Regions from separate parts of the Phyllobacterium sp. genome, predicted to be linked through region 4. Evidence: predicted binding sites of a transcription regulator. Region 4 holds the regulator's gene; each other region holds the start of a gene.

What was found. Region 4 encodes LexA, which represses DNA repair genes until DNA is damaged. Its sites were predicted from a motif close to TGTTCNNNNTGTGTTCNG; they were not measured.
Region 1: AAAB35_RS21730 (ATP-dependent helicase) is a predicted target of LexA. The motif match lies at 1,631-1,648, and genes of this name have one in related genera.
Region 2: uvrA (excinuclease ABC subunit UvrA) is a predicted target of LexA. The motif match lies at 1,455-1,472, and genes of this name have one in related genera.
Region 3: parE (DNA topoisomerase IV subunit B) is a predicted target of LexA. The motif match lies at 2,116-2,133, and genes of this name have one in related genera.

The regions. Positions count from the first base shown of each region.
Region 1 covers NZ_JBBNAM010000325.1:60,205-63,806, reverse strand. The annotation lists gene AAAB35_RS21730 (ATP-dependent helicase) at 1-1,550, opposite strand, end outside; tRNA gene AAAB35_RS21725 (tRNA-Pro) at 1,791-1,867, shown strand; gene AAAB35_RS21720 (cellulose synthase) at 2,258-3,602, opposite strand, start outside.
Region 2 covers NZ_JBBNAM010000327.1:14,625-18,226, reverse strand. The annotation lists gene AAAB35_RS21910 (CatB-related O-acetyltransferase) at 1-66, opposite strand, end outside; gene AAAB35_RS21905 (YqaA family protein) at 134-571, opposite strand; gene AAAB35_RS21900 (single-stranded DNA-binding protein) at 682-1,194, opposite strand; gene uvrA (excinuclease ABC subunit UvrA) at 1,619-3,602, shown strand, end outside.
Region 3 covers NZ_JBBNAM010000223.1:3,332-6,933, reverse strand. The annotation lists gene parE (DNA topoisomerase IV subunit B) at 1-2,040, opposite strand, end outside; gene AAAB35_RS15625 (helix-turn-helix transcriptional regulator) at 2,172-2,552, opposite strand; gene AAAB35_RS15620 (DMT family transporter) at 2,739-3,602, shown strand, end outside.
Region 4 covers NZ_JBBNAM010000417.1:14,096-17,697, reverse strand. The annotation lists gene AAAB35_RS27285 (hypothetical protein) at 1-374, shown strand, start outside; gene AAAB35_RS27280 (hypothetical protein) at 335-856, shown strand; gene lexA (transcriptional repressor LexA) at 1,028-1,747, shown strand; gene AAAB35_RS27270 (ComEC/Rec2 family competence protein) at 1,813-3,602, opposite strand, start outside.

The sequences.
Region 1 (3,602 bases), on a different contig from region 4:
TTGCGCACCTCGGCGTCCTCATGAATGCGGTCAAGATGCGGTTCGTACCAGGCGCGCGCCCGCTCGATCTCGGCGGGCCAACCTGCGCCGCCGCGCTTTAGGTCGTTCAGGGCGTCGACGAATGTGCTCCAATCATTTCCGGCCCGGGATGGCGCGGGAAGGTCGGCGAGTGTTGCAAGCGGATCAGGTTGTTCGGCCATCTCGTCGAGTACCCGACGCGCTGATGAGGGACCAACGCCGGGGATGAGTTGCATCAGGCGAAAGCCAGCCACGCGGTCCCGTGGATTCTGGGCAAAGCGCAACAGTGCCAACATGTCTTTCACATGCGCGCTATCAAGGAACTTGAGGCCGCCAAATTTCACAAAGGGAATGTTGCGGCGCGTCAGTTCCACCTCCAATGGTCCGCTATGGTGCGAGGTCCTGAAAAGCACGGCCTGCTGTTTGAGCAAAGTTCCGGTCTCGCGATTTTCCAAAACCTGTTCGACGATATAGCGCGCCTGATCGGCTTCGTCCTTGACGGTCACCATGTGCGGCCGCTCGGCCGACTCCCGTTCGGTCCAGAGGTTTTTGGTAAAACGCTCCCTCGCCAGGTCGATCACACCATTCGCCGCGGCGAGGATGGGCTGGGTTGACCGATAGTTCCGATCGAGCGTGACGATATTGGCTGGCGGAGTGAACTCGCCAGGAAAATCGAGGATGTTCCGCACGGTAGCGGCGCGAAAGGAATAGATCGATTGGGCGTCGTCGCCGACGACGGTCAGACCCCTTCCGGCCGGCCTTAAAGCCAGGAGTATCGAGGCCTGCAGCCTGTTGGTGTCCTGGTACTCGTCGACGAGTACGTGATCCCAGCGGCAGCCCATATCTTCGGCGAGCATCGGGTCGCCAACGGTTTGAGCCCAATAGAGAAGCAGGTCGTCGTAGTCGAGAACGTTTTGAAGCTGCTTTGCCTCGACATAGGCGGCAAAAAGTTCCCGCAGTTGTTTCTCCCAACCGACAACCCAGGGAAAGAACATCTGCAACACCTCGGCCAGCGGAATTTCAGAATTCACGACACGCGAATAGATGGCAAGGCAGGTTCCCTTGGTTGGAAAGCGGCTTTCCGTCTTTGAGAATCCGAGCTCGTGGCGGATGAGGTTCATCAGGTCCGCGCTGTCTTCGCGGTCGTGTATCGTGAAATCCGGATTGAGACCGATCTGTTCGGCATAATCGCGCAGCAGCCTGGCGCCGATTCCATGAAACGTGCCGGCCCAGGCCAACGCATCGGTCATGATCGCGGCATTCGCCCCCAAGACCTGAGCGCAAATGCGCTCCACGCGCCGCGCCATCTCGGCAGCAGCGCGTCGCGAGAAGGTCATCAGCAGAATACGCCGTGGGTCGGCGCCCTTGACGATCAGGTGCGCGACGCGATGCGCAAGCGTATTGGTCTTACCCGATCCGGCGCCTGCTATGACAAGGAGGGGCCCGCCAATCGTCAATGGAAGTAGGTCGGTCCCGTATTCGACAGCCAGCCGCTGCTCGGGGTTTAGTTTTTCCAGGTAGGCAGCGCCCATATTACCCCTTTGCGGAAAGCCTTTCGGCTGGGTTCGTGCGGCAAGAGTGAGTCGTTCACCAGATTACCCCAGCTTCATCCGCGAACAAATGAGGAACTTTCGCGTCCGGCGTGTTATTGCGGGAAATGCCTACGCAACAGACCAGGGGGATTTCGAACCTCGGTCCTGTGCAACATTGTTGATTTTTTCGGTTTTGCCCCTTGCGTTGAAAACCTTAGTAATCTAGGGCTTTCAGCGGCTCGGAGTGTAGCGCAGCCCGGTAGCGCACTTGACTGGGGGTCAAGGGGTCGTGGGTTCGAATCCCGCCACTCCGACCAAAAATTCCCCAACAGCATAAGATTTTGGCGAAACTGCCCCGAGGCCTTCTGCGTCCACCAGCGCTCGCTCCAGCCAGGCACTTGTGCCTTATCTTTTCAAGGGAAAGCTTGCCGCACAAGGCACTGAAATTGTTTGGCAGGTCAGCAATCAGGTATCGGATAGATGGTATCGAATTTCGCGATTGGCTCAACTTGTACCGGTTTGATTTAGGAATTTGACAACCTGCACGTTGTATAAGGCGCCTATGGAGCACTCGCCAAACTACTACGTCATCGGTCTAACCAGCATGCTGGTCCTGTGGGTATCGATCCTGATGCTGCTGCGCAGCGCCGGCATGTGAGCCCAGATAGCGCCAGCATTTCGCGAGACTGGCCACCCAGCCACTGTCGTCAGTATTCCCGCTTTCTGATTGCGTTGACTGTGGCAATCCCGCGCAAGCCTTCCTTGTTGCCGGTTGCGGCAACGGCTTCGAAAACGCGCAATGCATCAGCAAGTCGGTTCAATTTCACGTAGGCATAACCGCGCAAAATCATGAGGTCGGTACGTTCCGGCGCTATGCGTGCGCGCTGATCGAGCGCAAGAAGGGCTTCGTTCGGACGCCCGGCGTTGAACGCCTCTGTCGCGCGCGACGAAAGCAGCGCTATATCCAACTCAACCTGGCGCGTTTGCTGTTGCCGTGCTTTCGAGGCAGCGACCGCCGCCTTGTCACTAAGGCCGGCACGAAGGTAGGCAAGGCTCTGCCCGTAGGCTGCGTCGCTGCGGGCAGCTTCCGTGCGGCTGAGCAGGCCTCGTTCAAAAGCTGCCGCCGCTTCGAGCGGGCGGTTGATATCCATCAGACACCAGCCGCGGGAAAGCGCATTCTCGGGCGAAAGCGTCTGGGGGTTTATCGTCGTGGTACAACCGCGAGTGGAACGGGTGCCAGCGTTGTTCGGCGCTGGCGCCGACCTGCGTGGACGCGCTTCGGGCGCTCTTTGTATCGGCATCTGTTCGGTTTGCATCAAAGGCGCCTCGGTGGTTTCCATTCTCTGGCGGGAAATGGTCTCGGCCACCCGGTCTGCCAGCGTTCTCGGACTGGCCGGTTGGGGCGCGGCGCGATCGGGCACCTGCATATCCTGAAGCGCGAGGGGGGTAGTCAGGGTGGGACGCAGTTGCATTGGCTCCAAGCTGTCTCCAAATCGTTCGTGTGAGGGAACAAGCCCTGGCTGCCGTGTTTTCCGAAGCTCGCCGAGCCGCGCGATGCGCTCCGAACGCCCCGCCCAGCGCCGCTGGATCGCTGCTACGCCTGCGGTATCGCCGAGTTGCTGACGCGTCAGCACGAGACCATAGGATGACGGTTCGTCGTCAGGCTTCCACTGCAGCGCGGTTGAGAACCAGCTCGAGGCGGTCTCGAATTGATTGAGCAGATATGCATACCAGCCGAGTTGTTGCGCGGCATTTGCGTCTTTTGCTTCGACGACCTCGGGCACCATGCGCTGCAGAATCTCGGGCGCAATCTCGACCGGCGGATCCTGCGCCAAAAGATTTGCCACCGCCGCGATATAGACTGCCTTGGTGCCATCCGAGCTGTCACGCCATTCATACATGATCGCTTCCGCCTCGGCCGGCCGCGAACGCGCAATCATCGCAAGAGCAAGGCCTTGCGCGGAGGAGGGCGCGTTTTCTCGGTCATGCGAAAGCTTGAACCACTTTTCCGCCGCCTCGAAGTTGTTGCGGCGGAGATAGTACCAGCCGAGG
Region 2 (3,602 bases), on a different contig from region 4:
CTTGATGAAGCACACCTGCGGAAATCCCTCCATCGGATGCTTGTTTGCGGGATTTGGTCCGTTCATGTGATCCTCCGATAGTTTTGATTTCGGCTAGCGTTTCTGAATCGCATGGCCAAAAATTGGCGCAGCGCTATGACCAGCCGGTCGTCATGGCAAGAATCGCCAGGTAGCGTCCGATTTTCGCTATGGCCACGAGGATGACAAAACTGGCGAAGGGTTCGCGCAGAACGCCGGCAATCACGGTAAGTGGATCGCCGATGATCGGCATCCAGCTCAACAGGAGGGTCCATCGGCCAAAACGGTGATACCAGGATGCTGCGCGATCGAGTTGGACGCTATTGGCAGGAAACCATTTCCGGTCGCGAAAACGATCGATGCCACGCCCGAGGCTCCAGTTGACGATCGATCCGAGAATATTTCCGACACTTGCGACAGTGATCAGAACCGCCGGCGGATAGGCATTGCTGAGAAGCAGCCCGGCAAGTGCTGCTTCTGATTGCATCGGGAGAATTGTCGCGGCTACGAACGCAACGGCAAACAGACCGGCATAGACGCCGAGATCGGCAATCATTGCCGGGCGAACGCCATAGCCCGGCAATGACCGCTCAGCTCAGGTTTGGGATGGCTCTGCGGGACACAATCGTCGACGCGTCGCATAAGACGTGCCCACCAGCGTTGTCAGAACGGGATCTCGTCATCGAGATCGCGCGAGAAATTCCCACCGGAACTGGAGGAACTGCTCGACGATGCGCTCGAACGGCCGAAGTCGGAACCGTAATCATTGTCGGAGACCTGCCCGCGCCCGGAATTGTTGTCGAAGGAGCGGCCGCCGCCCTCGCTGCGCGAATCCAGCATCTGGAGTTCGCCCCGGAACTTCTGCAGGACGACCTCGGTCGAATAGCGGTCATTGCCGGTCTGGTCTTGCCATTTGCGCGTCTGCAGAGCGCCTTCGAGATAGACCTTCATGCCCTTCTTCAAGTATTGCTCGGCGACCTTTGCAAGATTGTCGTTGAAGATCACGACGCTGTGCCACTCGGTCTTCTCCTTGCGCTCGCCGCTGTTCTTGTCGCGCCACGTTTCCGAGGTGGCGATACGAAGATTGACAACGGGATCGCCTGAGCCGAGCCGCCGCACTTCCGGGTCAGCGCCAAGATTACCTACCAGAATGACCTTGTTGACACTGCCTGCCATGATCTGAACTCCATAAACCCTGTCTAAAAATTTCGGCCATCATACAGAAGCCGCATGGGTGGCGGGCAACTGATTGCCGCTATCCACAATATACAGCCCGCTCACTTCCTCGCATCGGGCCCCATCCTTCACGCTCCTGCCAGATTTGTCAGGAGTGTTGGCGAACAACCAACACGCGGCGCGCCGCAGATATCCCGGGCATTCCAATATCATCACGAGGGGCACGGCATTTTACGGCCGCAAGGAATACCCTTGCCCTTTGTTCTTTTTTTGTTCTATCACTTGCCCAAGCAATGTCAACATGGCTATGGTGATTCCGACTGGGCTTGACCTCGCAAATTGCTGAAGACTTTCTAAATAGAAGAGAGTCTCTCGCCTGAGAGCAATCCCTCCTTCCAAACGGCGTGCCTCAAAGACAAGACTCATGAGCGATCAGAAGTACATATCCATTCGCGGTGCTCGCGAACATAACCTGAAGAACATTGATCTGGATTTGCCGCGCGACAAGCTGATTGTCATGACCGGGTTGTCCGGATCGGGCAAGTCGTCGCTCGCCTTCGACACGATCTATGCCGAAGGTCAGCGGCGCTACGTCGAGAGCCTTTCGGCCTATGCCCGCCAGTTTCTCGAGATGATGCAGAAGCCGGATGTCGACCAGATCGACGGTCTCTCACCGGCAATCTCGATCGAACAGAAGACGACCAGCCGCAATCCTCGATCGACGGTAGGCACTGTCACAGAGATTTATGACTATCTGCGCTTGTTGTTTGCCCGCGTCGGTGTTCCCTATTCGCCGGCGACCGGCCTACCGATCGAGAGCCAGACCGTCAGCCAGATGGTCGACCGCGTTCTCGCTCTCGAAGAAGGCACGCGCCTTTTCATCCTTGCCCCAATCGTGCGGGGCCGGAAGGGTGAATACCGCAAGGAACTCGCCGACCTCCAGAAGCGCGGCTTCCAGCGCGTCAAGGTCGATGGCGTCTTTTATGAGATCGCCGACGTTCCTGCGCTCGACAAGAAGTACAAGCACGATATCGACGTCGTCGTCGACCGTATCGTCGTGCGTTCGGATATGTCGGCACGCCTTGCCGACAGTCTCGAGACCTGCCTGAAGCTCGCAGACGGTATCGCCATCGCCGAATTTGCCGACAAGCCGCTACCGGCCGACGAAACGGCGAGCGAATCTGCCAACAAATCCAAGAACGAAACGCACGAGCGTCGCATGTTCTCGGAAAAATTTGCCTGCCCGGTTTCCGGATTTACCATTCCGGAGATCGAACCGCGGCTGTTCTCGTTCAACAATCCGTTCGGCGCCTGCCCAACCTGCGATGGCCTCGGCACGCAAAAGGCCATCGATGCGACCATGATCGTGCCGGACGAAAGCCTGACCCTGAAGAATGGAGCCATCGCTCCATGGGCGAAATCAAGCTCACCCTACTACAATCAAACGCTGGACGCGTTGGGTGCCGCGTATGGATTCAAGCTTGGCGACCGTTGGAGCGATCTCAGCGAAGAAGCCCAGAATGCCATCCTCTACGGCACGGGAAGCCGGGAAGTTCAGTTCGCTTACGATGACGGTTTGCGCTCCTACCGGACGACCAAGCCGTTCGAGGGCGTCATTCCGAACCTGGAACGTCGCTGGAAGGAGACGGACTCGGCCTGGTCACGTGAGGAAATCGAGCGCTTCATGTCCGGCACGCCTTGCCCGGCCTGCAACGGTTATCGACTGAAGCCCGAAGCGCTGGCGGTGAAGATCGGCGGCCTGCATATTGGTGAGGTCACGGAAAAATCCATCCGCCATGCGGACACATGGTTCCGTGAAGTTGACAAGACATTCAACGAGAAGCAGACGGAGATTGCCGCACGTATCTTGAAGGAAATCCGCGAACGTCTGCGCTTTCTGAACGATGTCGGCCTCGACTATCTAGCCCTGTCACGCAACTCCGGCACTTTGTCGGGCGGCGAAAGCCAGCGCATCCGGCTTGCCTCGCAAATCGGGTCTGGCTTGACCGGCGTCCTCTACGTCCTCGACGAGCCGTCTATCGGCCTTCACCAGCGCGACAATGAGCAATTGCTGAAGACCCTGCGTCACCTGCGCGATCTCGGCAACACGGTCATCGTGGTCGAGCACGACGAAGACGCGATCCTCACCGCGGATTATGTCGTCGACATCGGACCGGCGGCGGGTATCCATGGCGGCGAGATCATCGCGCAGGGAACGCCAGCCGATATCATGGCGAGCCCGAAATCATTGACCGGCAAGTATCTTTCCGGGGCGATCGAAGTGGCGGTGCCATCCGAGCGGCGCAAGATCAACAAGAAGCGCATCAAGGTCGTCGGCGCGCGCGGCAACAATCTCAAGAACGTGTCGGCTGAGATCCCGCTTAGCACCTTTACGGCGGTGACCGGCG
Region 3 (3,602 bases), on a different contig from region 4:
GAAGCGGAACCGCGCCTCCGGGCGTGTACCCATGAGGTCGTCCACGGCGAGCTTGGTCTCGTTGACCCATTCCTCGTCGATCTGAACCCTGAGAAGCGTTCGCTTCCGTCGATCCATCGTTGTTTCTTTGAGCTGGTCGGCGCGCATCTCGCCGAGGCCCTTAAACCGGCCAATCTCGATCTTGCCTTTGCCCGTGAATTCGCTTTTCAACAGTTCGTCCTTGTGGGCATCGTTGCGAGCATAGGCAACCTTGCCACCCTGGGCGATGCGGTAGAGCGGCGGCACTCCTAGGAAGAGGTGACCGTTGCGAATGAGATCGGGCATTTCCTGATAGAAGAATGTGATGAGCAGCGATGCGATATGGGCACCGTCAACATCGGCGTCGGTCATGATGATGACGCGGTCGTAACGCAGATCCTCGTCGCGATATTTGGAGCGCGTACCACAGCCAAGCGCCAGGATCAGGTCGCCGATCTGCTGATTGGCCGTCATCTTCTCGCGGCCGGCGCTTACGACGTTGAGGATCTTGCCGCGCAGTGGCAAGACAGCCTGGGTCGCGCGATCGCGCGCCTGCTTGGCGGAGCCGCCGGCGGAATCGCCCTCGACGATGAATAGCTCGGCACCAATCGCGCCAGTCTGGCTGCAATCTGCGAGCTTGCCGGGGAGCCGCAGCTTTTTTACGGCCGACTTGCGGTTGACCTCTTTTTCCTGACGGCGCTTGACGCGCTCGTCGGCCCGATCGATTACCCAGTCGAGGAGTTTCGACGCCTCTTGCGGGGACGCTGCAAGCCAATGGTCGAATGGATCGCGAATGGCGTTCTCGACGATCCGCTGTGCTTCGACGGTGGCGAGCTTATCCTTAGTCTGGCCGACAAATTCCGGCTCACGAATGAAGACGGAAAGCATCGCAGCCGACGAGATCATCACGTCGTCGGTGGTGATGATCGAAGCCCGCTTGTTTCCTGCAAGCTCTGCATACGCCTTCAGACCGCGGGTGAGGGCGATGCGCAGCCCGGCCTCATGGGTGCCGCCTTCGCCCGTCGGAATGGTATTGCAATAGGAGTGAACGAAGCCATCGCCGCCATGCCAGGTCACAGCCCATTCCAGGGCACCGTGACCGCCAGACTTTTCAGTCTTTCCGGCAAACACTTCGCGCGTAACCTGAAATTCCTTGCCGAGGGAGGCGCTCAGATAGTCCTTGAGGCCGCCCGGGAAGTGGAAAACGGCTTTGTCGGGCGTCGGGTCCTTGGGATCGAGCAGAGACGGCGCGCAGCTCCAGCGGATTTCGACTCCACCAAACAAGTACGCCTTGGAGCGTGCCATCTTGTAGACGCGGGCCGGATCGAATTTTGCCCCTTGTCCGAAAATCTCGGCGTCCGGGTGGAAGGTCACCCGCGTACCGCGCCGGTTCTGGACGTCGCCAACCTCTTCAAGCCGGCCTAAAGGCTTGCCGCGCGAAAAGCGCTGGCGGTAGAGCTTGCGATTGCGCGCGACCTCGACCTCCAAATGGTCTGAAAGCGCGTTGACGACCGACACGCCAACGCCATGCAAGCCGCCAGATGTCTCGTAGACTTTCGAGTCGAACTTGCCGCCCGAATGTAGCGTCGTCATGATCACTTCGAGCGCCGACTTGTCCTTGAATTTCGGATGCGGATCGACAGGAATGCCCCGGCCATTATCGGTAACCGACAAATACCCTTGCTCGTCGAGTTCGATATCAATGAAATTCGCATGGCCAGCGACGGCCTCGTCCATCGCATTGTCGATGACTTCAGCGAAGAGATGATGCAGCGCGCGCTCGTCCGTGCCGCCAATATACATGCCAGGGCGACGCCGCACCGGCTCCAGCCCTTCGAGGACCTCGATGTCCGCCGCGCTATAGCTATTGTCGGCAGCCTGCCTTTGGGGCAATTTTGCCGCCGGAACGGATCTTTCGGACGATGCGGGTGCCGTCGATTCCGGCCGCGACTGTTGCACCGCAGCCTGCCGTTCGCGGGCTGTCTTCACCACTGCGGAAAAAAGATCGTTGTTATCATCCATGGTCTTGATCGGCCAATTCTATCGCGATTCGAATCACCCGCAATTCTTGCACGCCACGTGGCGAAATGCGATGGGAGTTCGCTTTCTGTTCCGGTGTTCACCCACAGGACTATGCCATGCGTGCAGGCGTATCAAGCGGCTTTCAGTCGCGTAATCGCGTTTTCCAGCTCCAGTATCCTTTTACCGAGCCTTTCGTGGTGCAGTTTGAGCGCTTCCACCTCGCCGCCGAGCAGCGCGATATTCCCGTGAGTGCCATCCTCGGCAGGTGACTGCCCGATCCCGTGCATCAGCCATGTTGGCGTCACCCCAAGGAAACCCGCAAGCATCACCAGCCTGTTGGCTCGAGGTTCAGAGCGGTCCGACTCCCAAGCAGCGATCGTCTGCGGTTTGACGCCAATCCGGGCCGCGACTTCGCCGATGCTCATTCCCTTGGCGTCACGCGCCCGTGAAAGGCGCCCACCAAGCGTATCAGTATCAGGGGTCTCGGTCATGATATTGGCATGAGAGATCATATGATTCTCCAATTTCTCCATGATTTTCGGGATTTTGTTCGCCCCTTTGCACCATTTACAGCCATGAATGTCAAATTCTACTCCATTGCATGGCAATTTTCCCAACTTTGGAGCGATTGATTTTTTCTGCAGAGCGGCTATGCCAACAGGTCCCGCCGCCTGCTTCATCCGGAAAGGTCTCAAGCCATGGAGAACACAACCTCACAACAGTTGAGGGGCGTTTCAGCGATGGCCGCCGCCATGTTTTTCCTGCCGATGATGGATGCGATCGCCAAATGGCTTTCGACGGTGGACAGTATCCCGCCGGCCACCGTAACCTTGTCGCGGTTCATCGTGCAAACCATCCTGACCTTGCTGATCATTGTCGCCCTGACCGGCACACAAGCGCTGAAGCCGGTCAAACTCTGGGGCAATCTCTTCCGCGGCTTTTTGATGGGCATCGGCAGTCTCTGTTTCTTCGCGGCGGTCAAGTACATGCCGCTCGCCGACGCGATGGCCGTGTTCTTCGTCGAGCCGTTGATGTTGACCCTTCTTTCGGCATTGATCCTCAAGGAACAGGTCGGCTGGCGCAGGCGCATCGCCGTTGCGGTCGGCTTCGTCGGAACCTTGATCGTGATCCAGCCGAGCTGGGAACTATTCGGCTGGGTGTCGCTGCTGCCGCTTGGCACCGCGACCCTCTTTGCTTTTTATCTGATCCTCAATCGCCAATACGGTGATGCCGACACTCCCCTCGTAATGCAGCTTTATGCGGGCGTTGGCGGCACTGTAACGGTGGTCGTCGCACTGCTGCTGGGCCAGGCCTTCAAGGTAGGCGACATGACGCTCGGCCACCCGACGGTTGGGCTCTCGTGGCTGCTATTGTTCGCGATTGGCGCAATTGCAACCGGCGGACACCTCCTTGTGGTGCATGCGTCGCGTCTTGCGCCGGCTTCGCTTCTCGCACCGTTTCAATACCTCGAAATAGTCATGGCAGTGATCATCGGCCTTGTCGTCTTCAACGAATTTCCATCGGCGTCAAAATGGCTTGGTATTGCCATCATCATCGGATCA
Region 4 (3,602 bases):
GTGGACGGTCGATGGCGGCCTTGAGATCGGAACCGTCGAGGACGACACGATCGACCCTGGCACCGACCTCGAACGGTCCGACTTCGACCGGAAGGCAATCTCGTTGTCAGTGGGCTACAAGGATGAGGATCGCATTGCCGCGCGCATCCGCAGCGAGGCCCGCTTCGAAGATTCCGACGATGATACGCGCGATCTCAACAGCTATCTTCTGGCAACGGGCGTCAGCTGGAAGACGAGCGACGATTGGCGGCTGCTTGCCAATATCGATTCCGTTCTCTCCGACGACGCAAGCGGCGACAGCTCGCTGCGCGATGGCGACTATGTCGAGGCCTCGTTGGGCTATGCCTACCGCCCTGTCACAAACGACCGGCTGAATGCGCTGTTCAAATATACCTGGCTCTACGATCTGCCCGGCTCAGACCAGGTCAGCGCTGTCACCGGTGACGAATATGGCCCGGCCCAGCGCAGCAATATTCTCTCCGCCGACTTCACCTATGATCTTTTTCCATGGATCTCCGTCGGCGCCAAATACGGCTTCCGCTATGGCGAGGTGCGCGAGCGTCTCGAGGACGATATCGAGGCCTTCGCCGATTGGCAGACATCGTCGGCCCATCTAGGCATCTTGCGCACCGACTTGCACATCGTAAAAAAATGGGATGCGCTCCTCGAAGGACGCGTGATGTACATGGCCGAAGCCGATACCACCGATCTCGGCGTGCTCACCGCCGTCTACCGCCATGTCGGCAAGAACTTCAAGGTCGGCGTCGGCTACAATTTTGGCAACTTCTCCGACGACCTGCGTGATCTCACCTTCAACGATCGTGGCGCCTTCCTCAACGTCGTCGGCAAATTCTAATTCCAGAACGACCTTTAAAGGCATCAGCTCCGCCCCCACACCTCGCGAAACTCGCCTATTATTAGTCGCCACCCCATACGTAAACGACATATTAATACTTGTGGAACACAACTGGAACAGATAGTGTTTGTTCTGGTTTTGTTTTTCCGATTCCGTTTCGAAGGATCGCCGATGCTCACGCGTAAACAACACGAACTTCTGCTCTTTATCCATGAGCGCTTGAAGGAAACCGGCATCCCACCATCCTTCGACGAAATGAAGGATGCATTGGACCTTGCGTCGAAGTCGGGGATACACCGGCTTATCACGGCGCTGGAAGAACGCGGTTTCATTCGCCGGCTTGCCAACCGGGCACGGGCGCTTGAAGTCTTGCGCCTGCCGGACTCGATTGCCCCCGGCCTCAACGCGCAGAAAAAGTTCTCGCCGAGCGTTATCCAAGGGAGCCTCGGCCGCAATGTCGCTCCTCCCCGGGCGCAGCCGCGCGCTTCGGATGATGATGGCGCTATGAAGATCGTCAGCATTCCGGTCATGGGCCGGATCGCTGCCGGTGTGCCAATTTCCGCTATCCAGAACCAGACGCACATGATCGGCCTTCCGCCCGACATGATCGGCAGCGGCGAACACTATGCGCTCGAGGTCAAGGGTGATTCCATGATCGAGGCTGGTATCTTCGACGGTGATACGGTCGTCATCAGGCGCAGCGATACCGCCAACCCCGGCGAGATCGTGGTTGCTCTGGTCGATGATGAAGAAGCAACGCTCAAGCGTTTCCGGCGCAAGGGTGCATCCATTGCTCTCGAGGCCGCAAATCCCGCCTACGAAACACGGATCTTCGGGCCGGACCGCGTGCGTGTCCAGGGGAAGCTCGTCGGATTGATCCGCCGCTACTGATCGAGCGCAGGACTCAATCTTCGGCCGCTTCAGGCGTAACATCGGCGCGTTGGCGTGGCTTCCGCTCAACAAGGTTGCGGGCGCCGCGAGAGTAGACGCGGTAAGCGTTCCATGGCCGATCCGGTGGTCCCACCGCATAGGTAACGAGGGCTGATTGAAGCCGGCCGCGCAATTGTTGTGCAGCAATTGCTAGTGCTCCCTGCCCCTGTGCGGCTTTGCTGCTCTCCACCAACCTGATCTCCACCGTGCCGTTGATGGCGAGATCGATCCTGGGCCGTGATCGCAAGGACTTGATTGCCTGTACAGTTGGCGGTCGGACCCGTGAATGCGAGAATGACGATATCGCCCTCAGCGCAGGCAGATGATTTCATTGCCGGGTCATCGGTATAGGCCACGATAAGGCCGCCAGGTTCACGTGCAACGCAAAGACCGTTTGTGCATTCGAACTGTGCCTGTTCAAGTGGCGATCCAGCTTTCATTGGCATGAGCAGACCGACCGAGCCGTACCCTTCTTGCCAGTTTTCAAGGATGAAGGTGCTTGCGCGAGAACGGTTGATCGCAAGGGCATTCGAAGGCGTGCGCATACCGACGAGTTTTCCCTCCTCCGCGATGACGAGGTCCGGCTGACGTCCAATCAGCATTGGCAAAGCCGCGGACACCATGACGGCGAGGCCAAGAATCCGCAGGCGGGTGGTCAACAGTATGAGCAATATCAGCCCAACACTCATCAGTATCAGGCTGGCCCGCGGCATCGGACCGAGATTGCCACTTGGTGAAGCGGAACTCACCATTTTGGCAATCTCAACGACCAATTCAATGCCGCGCTCCATAATGGCGAATGGCAGCCAATCAAGATCGAATGGCATGGCGAGAAGCCCCAATACGCCAAACGGCATGACGAAGATTGAGACGATAGGCAACGCCAGTGCATTGCCGACGAGGCCAAGCGGCGCCGTGTTGTTGAAATGGTAGGCGGCAAAAAGTGAACTTGCTGTACCCGCAACAACGGATGTCACGGCTATGGTACCGATATGGTTCACAGCCATGACCGGTAACAGCAGGAGATAGTTATCACTGGGCCTGGCGCTTCGCTTTTTCCGGCGCACCGACCACCAGCCATAAAAGGCAATGAGCGCCCCCGTTGCCGAATAGGACATTTGAAAACTCGGTCCCAGAATTTCGTGCGGCATGACCGCGATCGTGATGAGAGCGGCGATGGCAAGATTACGCATGGAGATGGCCGCGCGATCCACCATGACGGCAAGGAGCATGACTGCCAGCATGACAAAGCTGCGCTGCGCTGCAACGTCTGCTCCTGATAGCAATAGATAGAAGCCGGATCCGACAAGCGCGAACAGGGCTGCCAACTTCTTCATTGGATAGCGGGCCGAAAAACCTGGGAAAAGCGCCATTACGGCGCGCAGTGAGCCAACTATGATTCCGGCGACCAGCGCCATGTGAAATCCGGAAATCGAAAGAATATGGGATAGACCGCTCAACCGCATGGCGTCGTTGGTTGCTTCGCTGATGCCGTCGCGCTGGCCGGTAATCAGTGAAGCTGCAATATCGCCCGGCTCACCCCTGATGCGGTAAAGCACGCGCTGCGTGAGTTGCTGACGAATATTGGCCATCATCTGCCAAGCCTTCACGCCGATACCTGCAGCGGTGGGCGCGGCGACGATCTCGCCCTTGCCAAGGAGAAATCCGTTTGCGCCGATGCCTCGATAATAGTTGTTGAAGGCAAAATCATAATTGCCGGGCCGCACGGGGCCCCGCTGTGGGCGTAAACGGACGAGGCCCTTCAACCCATCGCCTATCTTGATACCGGTCGGCAGACTTCGAGCCGAAATGACAA